DNA from 3 places in the Rhizobium sp. WW_1 genome. Region 2 is predicted to be linked to each of the others. Evidence: riboswitches for the same ligand, from Rfam matches in the RefSeq annotation. Region 2 holds a riboswitch; each other region holds the start of a gene.
The links. A riboswitch is a leader RNA that binds a small molecule or an ion and turns the genes downstream of it on or off. The one in region 2 is predicted to bind thiamine pyrophosphate.
Positions count from the first base shown of each region.

Region 1: it holds a riboswitch for thiamine pyrophosphate, as region 2 does, so the genes downstream of both, thiB (thiamine ABC transporter substrate binding subunit) here and thiC (phosphomethylpyrimidine synthase ThiC) in region 2, are expected to answer to the same signal.
Region 3: it holds a riboswitch for thiamine pyrophosphate, as region 2 does, so the genes downstream of both, thiM (hydroxyethylthiazole kinase) here and thiC (phosphomethylpyrimidine synthase ThiC) in region 2, are expected to answer to the same signal.

Region 1 covers NZ_RAIN01000013.1:67,011-70,269, forward strand. The annotation lists gene thiP (thiamine/thiamine pyrophosphate ABC transporter permease ThiP) at 1-923, opposite strand, end outside; gene thiB (thiamine ABC transporter substrate binding subunit) at 934-1,962, opposite strand; TPP riboswitch at 2,013-2,129, opposite strand; gene BJ928_RS28635 (MDR family MFS transporter) at 2,201-3,259, opposite strand, start outside.
Region 2 covers NZ_RAIN01000008.1:169,808-173,066, reverse strand. The annotation lists gene BJ928_RS23830 (porin) at 1-172, opposite strand, end outside; gene BJ928_RS23825 (hypothetical protein) at 784-1,527, shown strand; TPP riboswitch at 1,660-1,792, shown strand; gene thiC (phosphomethylpyrimidine synthase ThiC) at 1,884-3,259, shown strand, end outside.
Region 3 covers NZ_RAIN01000014.1:59,815-63,073, forward strand. The annotation lists gene thiD (bifunctional hydroxymethylpyrimidine kinase/phosphomethylpyrimidine kinase) at 1-654, opposite strand, end outside; gene thiE (thiamine phosphate synthase) at 651-1,286, opposite strand; gene thiM (hydroxyethylthiazole kinase) at 1,283-2,086, opposite strand; TPP riboswitch at 2,137-2,233, opposite strand; gene BJ928_RS29310 (DUF1127 domain-containing protein) at 2,468-2,614, shown strand; gene yghU (glutathione-dependent disulfide-bond oxidoreductase) at 3,186-3,259, shown strand, end outside.

The DNA of each region.
Region 1 (3,259 bases), on a different contig from region 2:
GAAGCGAGCGGCAGGCCGAGAAAGAGGGCGGCCAGCGACAGCAAAGCGGCGTCGGTCCATCGCGCGGCCGTCCTTTGCCCATCGATGCGCCGCAGGGCGCGGCCGCTGGTCAGCCCGTGATCGTCGGGCGCGCGAAACAGCGTCATGGCGCCGAGGACAAGGAGGGTGACGACGATCTGCAGGAGCGACAGCATCACGGCACGGCCAGGATCGAAATCGAAGCGGAGCGCCTGATAGATCGCCACCTCCAGCGTCGTCGCAGCCGGGCCGCCGCCGAGGATCAGCACCAGCGTGAAACTGGTAGCGCAGAGCATGAAGATCAGGCCGGCAATGCCGGGGATGAGGCCGCGCAGGATAGGCCATTCGATGAAGCGGAACACCGATATCGGGCGCATACCAAGGCCGCCGGCAACGAGCCAATATTCCGCCGGCACGCGCTCCAGCCCGGCCAGCATCAGTCGGCAGGCGAGCGGCATGTTGAAGAAGACGTGTGCCAGAAGGATGCCGGCTAGCCCGTAGATGCTGACGGGCTGCGACAGGCCGAGGGCGGCAAGTGCCTGATTGAGCAGCCCTTGCCGGCCCCATATGCCGAGCAGGCCAAGAGCGCCGATCAGCACGGGCAGGCCCATCGGGACGGCCATCAGCCGGATCAGCCATAGCCGGCCGGGAAAGCGCGGCTGGCGCGCGAGAGCGCGGGCAACCGGTATGGCGAGCATGACGGAGAGCAGCGTCGAGAGCACCGCCTGCAGCAGCGTGAAGCGCAGGACGCGCAGCAGGTACGGGTCCGTCAGCGGGTTGTCGCCGCCGGATTCGATACCGGCGGCAAGCAGGATCACGACGGCGATCCCGACGAAGAGCATGATGCCGGCGAGGCTGAGCGCTCCGCCGGAAATGGCGCGTCGTCTTTCGGGCATCGTGAGCATGGTCAGGATGTCAATTGCCGCTGGTGGCGGTCAGCCATTCGTCGATCCAGGCCTTGCGGTTCTTGTCGACGTCGGCGGGGCTCATCAGGAAGGTCTTCGACGGCACCACGAGCTTGCTGAAGGCATCCGGCAGCGGCTCCGACGTGGCCGAGACCGGCATCATCCAGTTGCTTGTCGGGATGATGTCCTGGAAGCCGGGGGAGATCATGAACTTCAGGAAGTCGCGGGCAAGCTCCTTGTTCGGGGAGGATTTGGTGAGGCCGGCGACCTCGATCTGGATATAGTGCCCTTCCGAGAAGGCGGCCGCCTGATAGCGATCGGTCTTGTCCTCGATCATGTGATAGGCCGGTGAGGTCGTGTAGGAAAGCACCATCGGCGCTTCGCCCTTGGTGAAGAGGTCATAGGCTTCCGACCAGCCGGGTGTTACCGTCAGGATGCGGCCCTTGAGCTTTGTCCAGGCGTCGGCCGCCTTGTCGCCATAGATCGACTTGACCCAGAGCAGCAGGCCGAGGCCCGGTGTCGAGGTGCGTGGGTCCTCGATGACGATCTTTTGCGAGGGGTCGCCCTCGACGAGATCCTTCATGCTCTTCGGCGGGTTCTTGATCGTCTGGCTGTCGTAGATCACGGCGAAATGGCCGTAGTCGTAAGGCACGAAGACATCGTCCTTGAAATCGCCGGGAACCTTGAGGGCCGATGTGTCGACGCCGCTCACATCGAACAGGCCGGTATCCTTGGCTTCGTCGACGAGATTGGTGTCGAGGCCAAGAACGACGTCGGCCTTGGTGCCGGCACCTTCGAGCTTCAGGCGGGAGAGAAGCGCCACGCCATCGGTGACGGCGACGTAATTGACCGTGCAGCCGCAGGTCTTTTCGAAGGCGGCCTTGACCTTGGCGCCCGGACCCCAATCGGCGGTGAAGCTTTCATAGGTGTAGATGGTGAGTGTCTTGTCGGCCGCCGCGGCAGGCTGTGCGGCGAGAAAGCTCGTTCCGGCGGCAAGAGCCAGGCCGGCGAAGAATGACAATAGCGAACGGTCGGGCATGGCAGCGCCTCCTCTTTGGTTTCGTCTTGAAGGGGAAAAGGGCGCTATGATTTCGTCACGCGTCTAATCCCTCCGCCGGTGTTAGCCGGATCAGGTTCCGCGGGTTGGCCGGTGAAAGCCTCTCAGCCAGATATCCGATAGGACATAAGGCACCCCGTTAGAGCGACGGCAGATTTAGCCTTGTGACGGAGGGATGACAAGGGAAATGATTCCCTTGTCGATTGCAGGATGGAGGACGTTACTCGGCGGCGTGGGCAGCGGCGACGCTGTCCAGTTTCTTCGCGGCACTCGGCAACTGCACGTTCTTCAGCGTCAGCGCAGCCAGAAGGCCAAGCAGACAGAAGCTGGCGGCCGTCATGAACAGCGGGCTGAAGGCGCTCGCATAGGCGTTGGCGACGGCTTCGCGGGTTGCTTCCGGCAAGGTCGCCATCATTTTCGGCGTCAGCTGCTCTATATCCGCGACACCGGGAATAGAGAGGCCGATATTGCCGAGCTTGGCGGCGATGATGGCGCCATAGATGGAGATGGCGATAGAAGCGCCGCCCATGCGTGACAGCGTGACGGCACCTGTCGCGGCTCCGACGTCACGGGCTGCGGCCGCATTCTGCACGCCGATGACGGGCACCTGCTGCGCAAGACCGATGCCAATACCATGCAGCAGCATGAGAACGCCGATGACAGCGATGGGCGTGCCGGCATGGACGAAGGCGAGCGATGCAAAGGCGATGGTGCTGCAGGCGGCGCTGGCGATGGCGAAGGGCTTGTAGCGTCCTCTGGCGGCAATCAACCGGCCGGCGGAGAGCGAGCCGCAGACGAGGCCGCCGGTCAACAGAATGAACAGCAGCCCGGTCATCGAGGGCGAAAGACCCGTTGTCGTCTGCAAGAACAGCGCGAAGTAGTTGACCATGCCGATGGCGACGGCGCCACTGGTGATCGAGATGATCAGCAGCAGGCCGAAAGTCGGATTGCGGAACAGCGTCATTGGCACGATGGGTTCGGGGGCGCGGCGCTCGATAAAGACCCAGGCGATGGCGCAGACGACGCCAAAGGCGATGATCCCAAGGCATTGTGGTGACAACAGCGAGCCGAACAATTCGCTGCCGTCGGCGGCAAGCACGATGCTCGTCGTCGTCAGCGCAAGGACTATGGCTCCGGCATAATCGATCTTCGGCCGCCGGGCCGGCTTGCGATAGGGAAGCATGAAGGCGAGGCCGGCGAGCACGACAAAGCCGATCGGCACGTTGACGAGGAAGATCGAGCGCCAGCCGAAAAGATCGCTCATCGTGCCGCCGAGAAC
Region 2 (3,259 bases):
TGAGGCAGGTTTCGGTACCCGGAATGAAGAAGTAACCAGCACCGTATGCGTCGCAAATGCGAACGTATTCCAGCGGCTCGGGCTCAGCAGCAACGATGGCGTCGGCCGCATGAGCGCCGGATACTGCTGCCAGCGCAGCAGCGGAGCCGAGAAGAAGGCTCTTGATGTTCATTATTAAACTCCTGGTTGTAATATGCATTTCAAATTTACCGCGAGCGCAAAACTGGAATACTACCTTAGAGATCGCTTCGGTCTAAACGCGACCGGGTAGCCCGGCAAATACGCACCTAATGTTGGCCTGAGTCCCCTCGAACCTCCACGATTGACCCCGCGGCAAAGGCCTTGAAATGCCTCTACCGATCCGGCCGAATACTCGACCGTAAGACAACTTATGTCCTGTATTTGGTTTACAAACAGCCCGTATGTTTGTCAATTATATGAAACATGCTTGCGCGTTAGTCTTGGCCGATGTTGCCTAAATGCAACTGACGACAGCGGGGCACCGCATGCCTGCGGAGGCGACCGCCAGAAGACTTCAATTCACGCAAATACCGGCAAATCGGTACCCACACCTGCCTCCAAGGCGGCGCGACATCCGCAATCACCGGCAACAGGACGACCTGGCCCGAATGTAACGACGCTGTCCAGGCCGGCATGATGAAGCGCTCGAGAGGCTATCCGGCAGCAACGCTCAGAAACAAAATTCAATAAATCGGTACACACAGAAATATTGAATCTCCCTAGATTCCCGCGAGTCGCGCCATCTAAGAGGAAAAATCGCGAATGAGTGAGAACCGGTCGATCTTCATCGCGACCCCCTGCTTCGGCGGCCTTGTCACCAAGGACTACATGCAGTCCATTTTCTCGTTAATGCAGACCGGCGCGCAGGTCGGCATACAACTGACGCTTGCTCTGCTCGGCAACGACGCTCTGATTACCCGCAGCCGCAACACGCTCGTCTCCTCCTTTCTGAACGATACGGCGGCGACTCACATGCTCTTCATCGACGCCGACATCAGCTTCGAGCCGGATCAGGTCATACGGCTGCTCGCGGCGGACAAGGATGTGGTCGCCGCCATGTATCCGATCAAGGACTATGATTGGGACACGGCTGCCCGCGTCAATTCGCGAGACGGCGAAACGCTTTCAGCTGCCGCGCTTCACTATGTCGGCACCCCGCTTGTCGGTCAGGTCGCGGAACGTGAGGGCGATTTCGTCAGCGCCGTCTATGCAGGCACAGGCATGCTTCTGATCAAGCGCAACGTCATCGAAAGAATGATCGCCGCCTATCCGGAGCTGCGCTACAGCGCAATCCACGCCTATCCCAGCACGAAGCGCTCGCCAAGCACCCAATACGCCCTGTTCGAATGCATGGTCGAGGAGGGAACGGGTATCTATCTCAGCGAGGATTTCGCCTTTTGCCACCGCTGGCGGGCACTCGGCGGCAAGATCTGGCTCGACACCGCCAGCAAGCTTTCCCATACCGGTCCTCATCGTTTCGTCGGCAACACCGCCCCGCGTTACTGAGGCGGCTAAATACAAAATATCCGCTCCGGCGCGATGGAGACTGCACCTTCCGGGATGAGGCGATCGCCACTCCCGCAATAAGCGGTCATCACGACGGGGTTGACAGAGGACGAGGCTAGGGCATAGCCTTTTCACATTCACCAGGGGGGTCCCGGCAAGGGGCTGAGATACTGCTGAACAATACGGCTTTGCCGATTGTGGGCGCAGTGACCCGTTGAACCTGATCCAGTTCATACTGGCGTAGGGACGGTGCAAGCGCTCGATGGCTTTGGATTCCCGCGTGGGTTCCGTGCCGGCGTCTTTCCATCATTCCGGCTGATGACTGGGTCTCCAACCGCAACTTGGAGCCTCAAACCATGAACATTGCCGCAAAGAACCTCACCCCGACCGTTACCACCGGCCCGCTGCCGGCCTCGCGGAAGATCTATATTCCCGGAGAAATCCACGCCGACATCCGGGTGCCGATGCGCGAAATCAGCGTGCATCCGACATCGGGCGAACCGCCGGTCGTCGTGTATGATTCCTCCGGTCCCTACACGATCGAAGGAGCCGATATCCGCATCGAACAGGGCCTGTCGCAGTTGCGCCGCGACTGGGTGCTCGCCCGCGGCGATGTCGAGGCCTATGAAGGCCGCGATGTGCGCCCCGAGGACAACGGCTTCGTCAGCGGCGATCGGCTGACGCCGGAATTTCCCGCCAAGCGCCAGCCGCTGCGGGCCAAGGACGGCAAGGCTGTTACCCAGCTCGCCTATGCGCGCGCCGGCATCATCACGCCGGAAATGGAGTTCATCGCCATCCGCGAAAACCTTGGCCGCAAGGCGAAAGCCGAAGCGCTTCTTCGCGACGGCGAGAGCTTCGGCGCCCATATTCCCGATCACGTCACCCCGGAATTCGTCCGTCAGGAGGTTGCCGCCGGTCGCGCCATCATTCCGGCCAACATCAACCACTCCGAAAGCGAGCCGATGATCATCGGCCGGAATTTCCTGGTGAAGATCAACGCCAATATCGGCAATTCCGCCGTCACCTCCTCGATGGCGGAAGAAGTCGAGAAGATGGTCTGGGCGGCACGCTGGGGTGCCGACACCGTCATGGATCTCTCGACCGGCCGCAACATCCATAACATCCGCGAATGGATCATCCGCAATTCACCGCTGCCGATCGGCACCGTGCCGCTCTATCAGGCGCTGGAAAAGGTCGGCGGCATTGCGGAAGAACTGACCTGGGAAATCTATCGCGACACGCTGATCGAGCAGGCAGAACAGGGCGTCGACTATTTCACCATCCATGCCGGCGTGCGGCTGCATTACATCCCTCTAACAGTCAATCGCGTCACCGGCATCGTCTCGCGCGGCGGCTCGATCATGGCCAAGTGGTGTCTTCATCACCATCGCGAGAGCTTCCTTTACGAGCATTTCGAGGAAATCTGCGACATCTGCCGCGCCTATGACGTTTCCTTCTCGCTCGGCGATGGCCTGCGTCCCGGCTCGATTGCCGACGCCAACGACGCCGCGCAATTTGCCGAACTCGAAACGCTCGGCGAACTGACGAAGATCGCTTGGGCGAAAGATTGCCAGGTGATGATCGAAGGTCCCGGCCATGTGCCGATGCACAAGATCAAGGAAAATATGGACAAGCAGCTCGCCGTCTGCGGTGAGGCGCCCTTCTACACGCTCGGACCGCTGACGACCGATATCGCGCCGGGCTACGACCACATCACCTCGGGTATCGGCGC
Region 3 (3,259 bases), on a different contig from region 2:
TATGGCGCTGGAAAGCGTGCAGCCCGTTCCATGCGTATTCTTCGTCGGCAGCCGTTCGGCTTCGAACCAGGTCAACCTTCCAGCGCTTGCCAGCACATCCGGACTTTCATCACCTTCGAGATGACCGCCCTTAACCAGAACGGCGGAGGGGCCGAGCGTTGCGAGCGCTAACGCCTGGCGCGCCATGTCCTCGCGGCTCGTCGCCTCCGCCTCGTGCAGCAGCGCGGCTGCTTCGGGCAGGTTTGGCGTTACGACGGTTGCGAGGGGCAGCAATCGCGTGGTCAGCACGTCCACGGCATCGGCGGCGAGGAGCGCGGCGCCACCCTTGGCGATCATCACGGGATCGAGCACGACGGGCACGTCGCGATGTTGCTCCAGAATGTCTGCAACCGCGTCGGCGATCGCCGCATTTGCGATCATGCCGATCTTGACGGCATCGACGCGAATATCGGCAAAGATCGCCCGGATCTGGTCCGTGACGAATTGAGGAGGCACCGGATGAACACCGGAGACGCCTTGCGTGTTCTGGGCCGTCAACGCGGTCAGAGCCGCCATGCCATAAACGCCGCGGGCGGAGAAAGTCTTCAGATCGGCCTGAATACCGGCGCCGCCAGAGGGATCGGAGCCGGCGATGGACAGGACGTTGCGGATCATTGACGCGCCTCCTTGATGGCCTTTGCGATGAGGGCCGTTGCCGCTTCCGGGTTCGGTTGGCCGCATATGGCCGAGACGACCGCGAGACCGTCGGCGCCGGCAGACAGAGCATCGGCGGCATGTTCCGGTTTCAGGCCACCGATCGCGACCGCCGGAACCGGGCAGAGCTTGATGATGCGGGCAAGGCCTTCGAAGCCGATCGGTTGCTTGTGGTCGGGCTTGGTGGGCGTGGCAAAGACCGGACCGATCCCGGCATAGTCGACGATATCGGCATCGATGGCGGAAGCCAGGGCTTTCGTCTCCACCGAAAGGCCGAGGATCATGTCCGGGCCGATCATGCGGCGGGCATCGGCGGCATTCATGTCCTCCTGCCCGATGTGCAGGCCGTCGGCGCCGATGGCGATGGCTGCCTCGACATTGTCGTTGACGATCAGTCGGACATTCGTGCCATGCAGGATCTGCTTGAGGGCGCGGCCAGTCTCGACCATTGCTGTGGTCGAAGCGTCCTTATCGCGAAGCTGGATGATGGTAGCGCCGCCAGCGACGGCCGCACGCGTTGTCTCCACCATGCCGAGGTCACGGCACAGCACCGGATCGAGAACGAGATAGAGGGAGAGATCGAAGTCTTTCATGCGGCTGATATCCTTGCTGCGCGATCCAGCGCTTCCGGGGTAAGGCTGGCGAGGGCATCGAGAAAGCGCCACGAGAACGAGCCGGGTCCCTCTGCTACGGCTCCCGCCTGTTCGCCAGCGGCGGCAAAGACCGCAAGAGCCGTTACAGTGGCGTCGAACGGATTGCCTGGCGCTGCTGCGGCGAATGCGCCGACAAGGCAGGTCAGCGAGCAGCCGAGTGCCGTTACCTGCGGCATGAGGGGCGAGCCACCGGCAATGCGCTTTGCCTTTTGCCCATCCGTCACGAAATCTGTCACGCCCGTTACCGCGACCACGCAACCATGCTTTTCGGCCAGCAATCGGGCCGAATCTTCCGCCTGCTCGACTGCGTCGCGGCTGTCGACGCCTTGGCCGCGGCTGGCGCCGCCGGCAAGCGCGATGATTTCAGACGCGTTGCCGCGAATGATCGCCGGCTTTAGCTCGAGCAATTGGGCGACGGCCCGGCGGCGAAACGCGGTCGCGTAGTGCGCGACGGGATCCAGCACCCACGGCTTGCCTGTCGCGCTTGCGGAGCTCGACGCCGTCAGCATGCCCGAAAGCCAGCCGGACGAGAGCGTGCCGATATTGATCGTCAGCGCGCCCGATATGGCGGCAAACTCGCCGGCTTCCTCCTCGGCATGCACCATTGCCGGCGAGGCGCCGGCTGCGAGCATCACGTTGGCTGCGATGTTCATGGCGACGAAATTGGTGATGCATTGCACCAGCGGAGGGTTGGCCCGCATGATGCGAAGCAGATTGCCTGCTGTGGTCTGGTCTTGCATATCGCCCCTTTCAGGCGGGCGAGACGCGTAGGGACGACGAGCTGTGCTTCACGAGGTCCCGAGCGACTCCCTCCGCCAGCATGATCTGGTTCAGGTTCGAAGGGTGCTTCTCAGCCCGCCGGTTGGCGGACGCCCCTGTCTCTCATCTGTCTTCTTTTCGCAGACAAAGGCGGCGCTGTCATCAGCAAATCACAAAGGCCATTACGATGGCTGAACCGAGGCTTGCCCGCCTTTCGAGCGACCCATGCAGTGATTGCATGGGTGCAGTGATCCCTTAGCTCTGCAAAAGGCTGCGGGTTTCAACTATATGTTTCTCATCGAAGCGACGGGAGCGCCAAGCACGGCAGCTCAGCTTCGAAAACCCAAGGAAAGGGGATCATCATGAACGTAGCACGCTCTTTCAATAACTGGCGCAAGTATCGTCAGACGGTCGCCGAACTGGGCCGTATGTCCACGCGCGAACTGCACGACCTGGGTATCGATCGCGGCGAAATCCGCAATGTTGCCCGCGCAGCGATCGCTCGCTAACGGCCGCACCGGCTCCTTATAAAGCTGCATTATGCCAGCGCCTGTTCGTCCCGAGCAGGCGCTTTTGCTTTGTCGATATGGCTGATGGGTTCGGCCATGCATTCCGAGGATTGCACTGACCCAGCCCTCCGGTTTTCGCATAACGCATAACTGCCTTGCAAAGAAATGCCTATGAACTGAGCAAAAGATTGGTATGTTGTCTCCATCGAAGCGATGCATCTCCTCCCGCATCCCTTCGCTTGGCAATCGTCCTTATCCTCCTCCCAAGGGCGATTGCAGGAATAGCGGAACTCCTCCTCCCATCCGCTATTCGGTTCTCATAAAAGCCTGCCGCACCTCCTCCCGCGGCAGGCTTTTTATTTGTCGAACTATCCCATTAGCGGGGATCTCACGTAGCTATGGCGCAAAGAGATCCGTAGAAGCCCATGGCAGCAGCGCCAAACTGCGCCAGCGCATTGAAGAGTGGGCAATCTCCTCTCGCAAAAATGAACGGCGGCCACTATGTGCCACCTATGTAGCGCGCTACATCGAAGTTCGCCCCCAATTTGATTCCCGAAAAAGGAGGATGCCCATGACCGGTTCTGCCGAGTATACGCCGCCGAAAATCTGGACCTGGAACAAGGCCAATGGTGGCCAGTTCGCCAA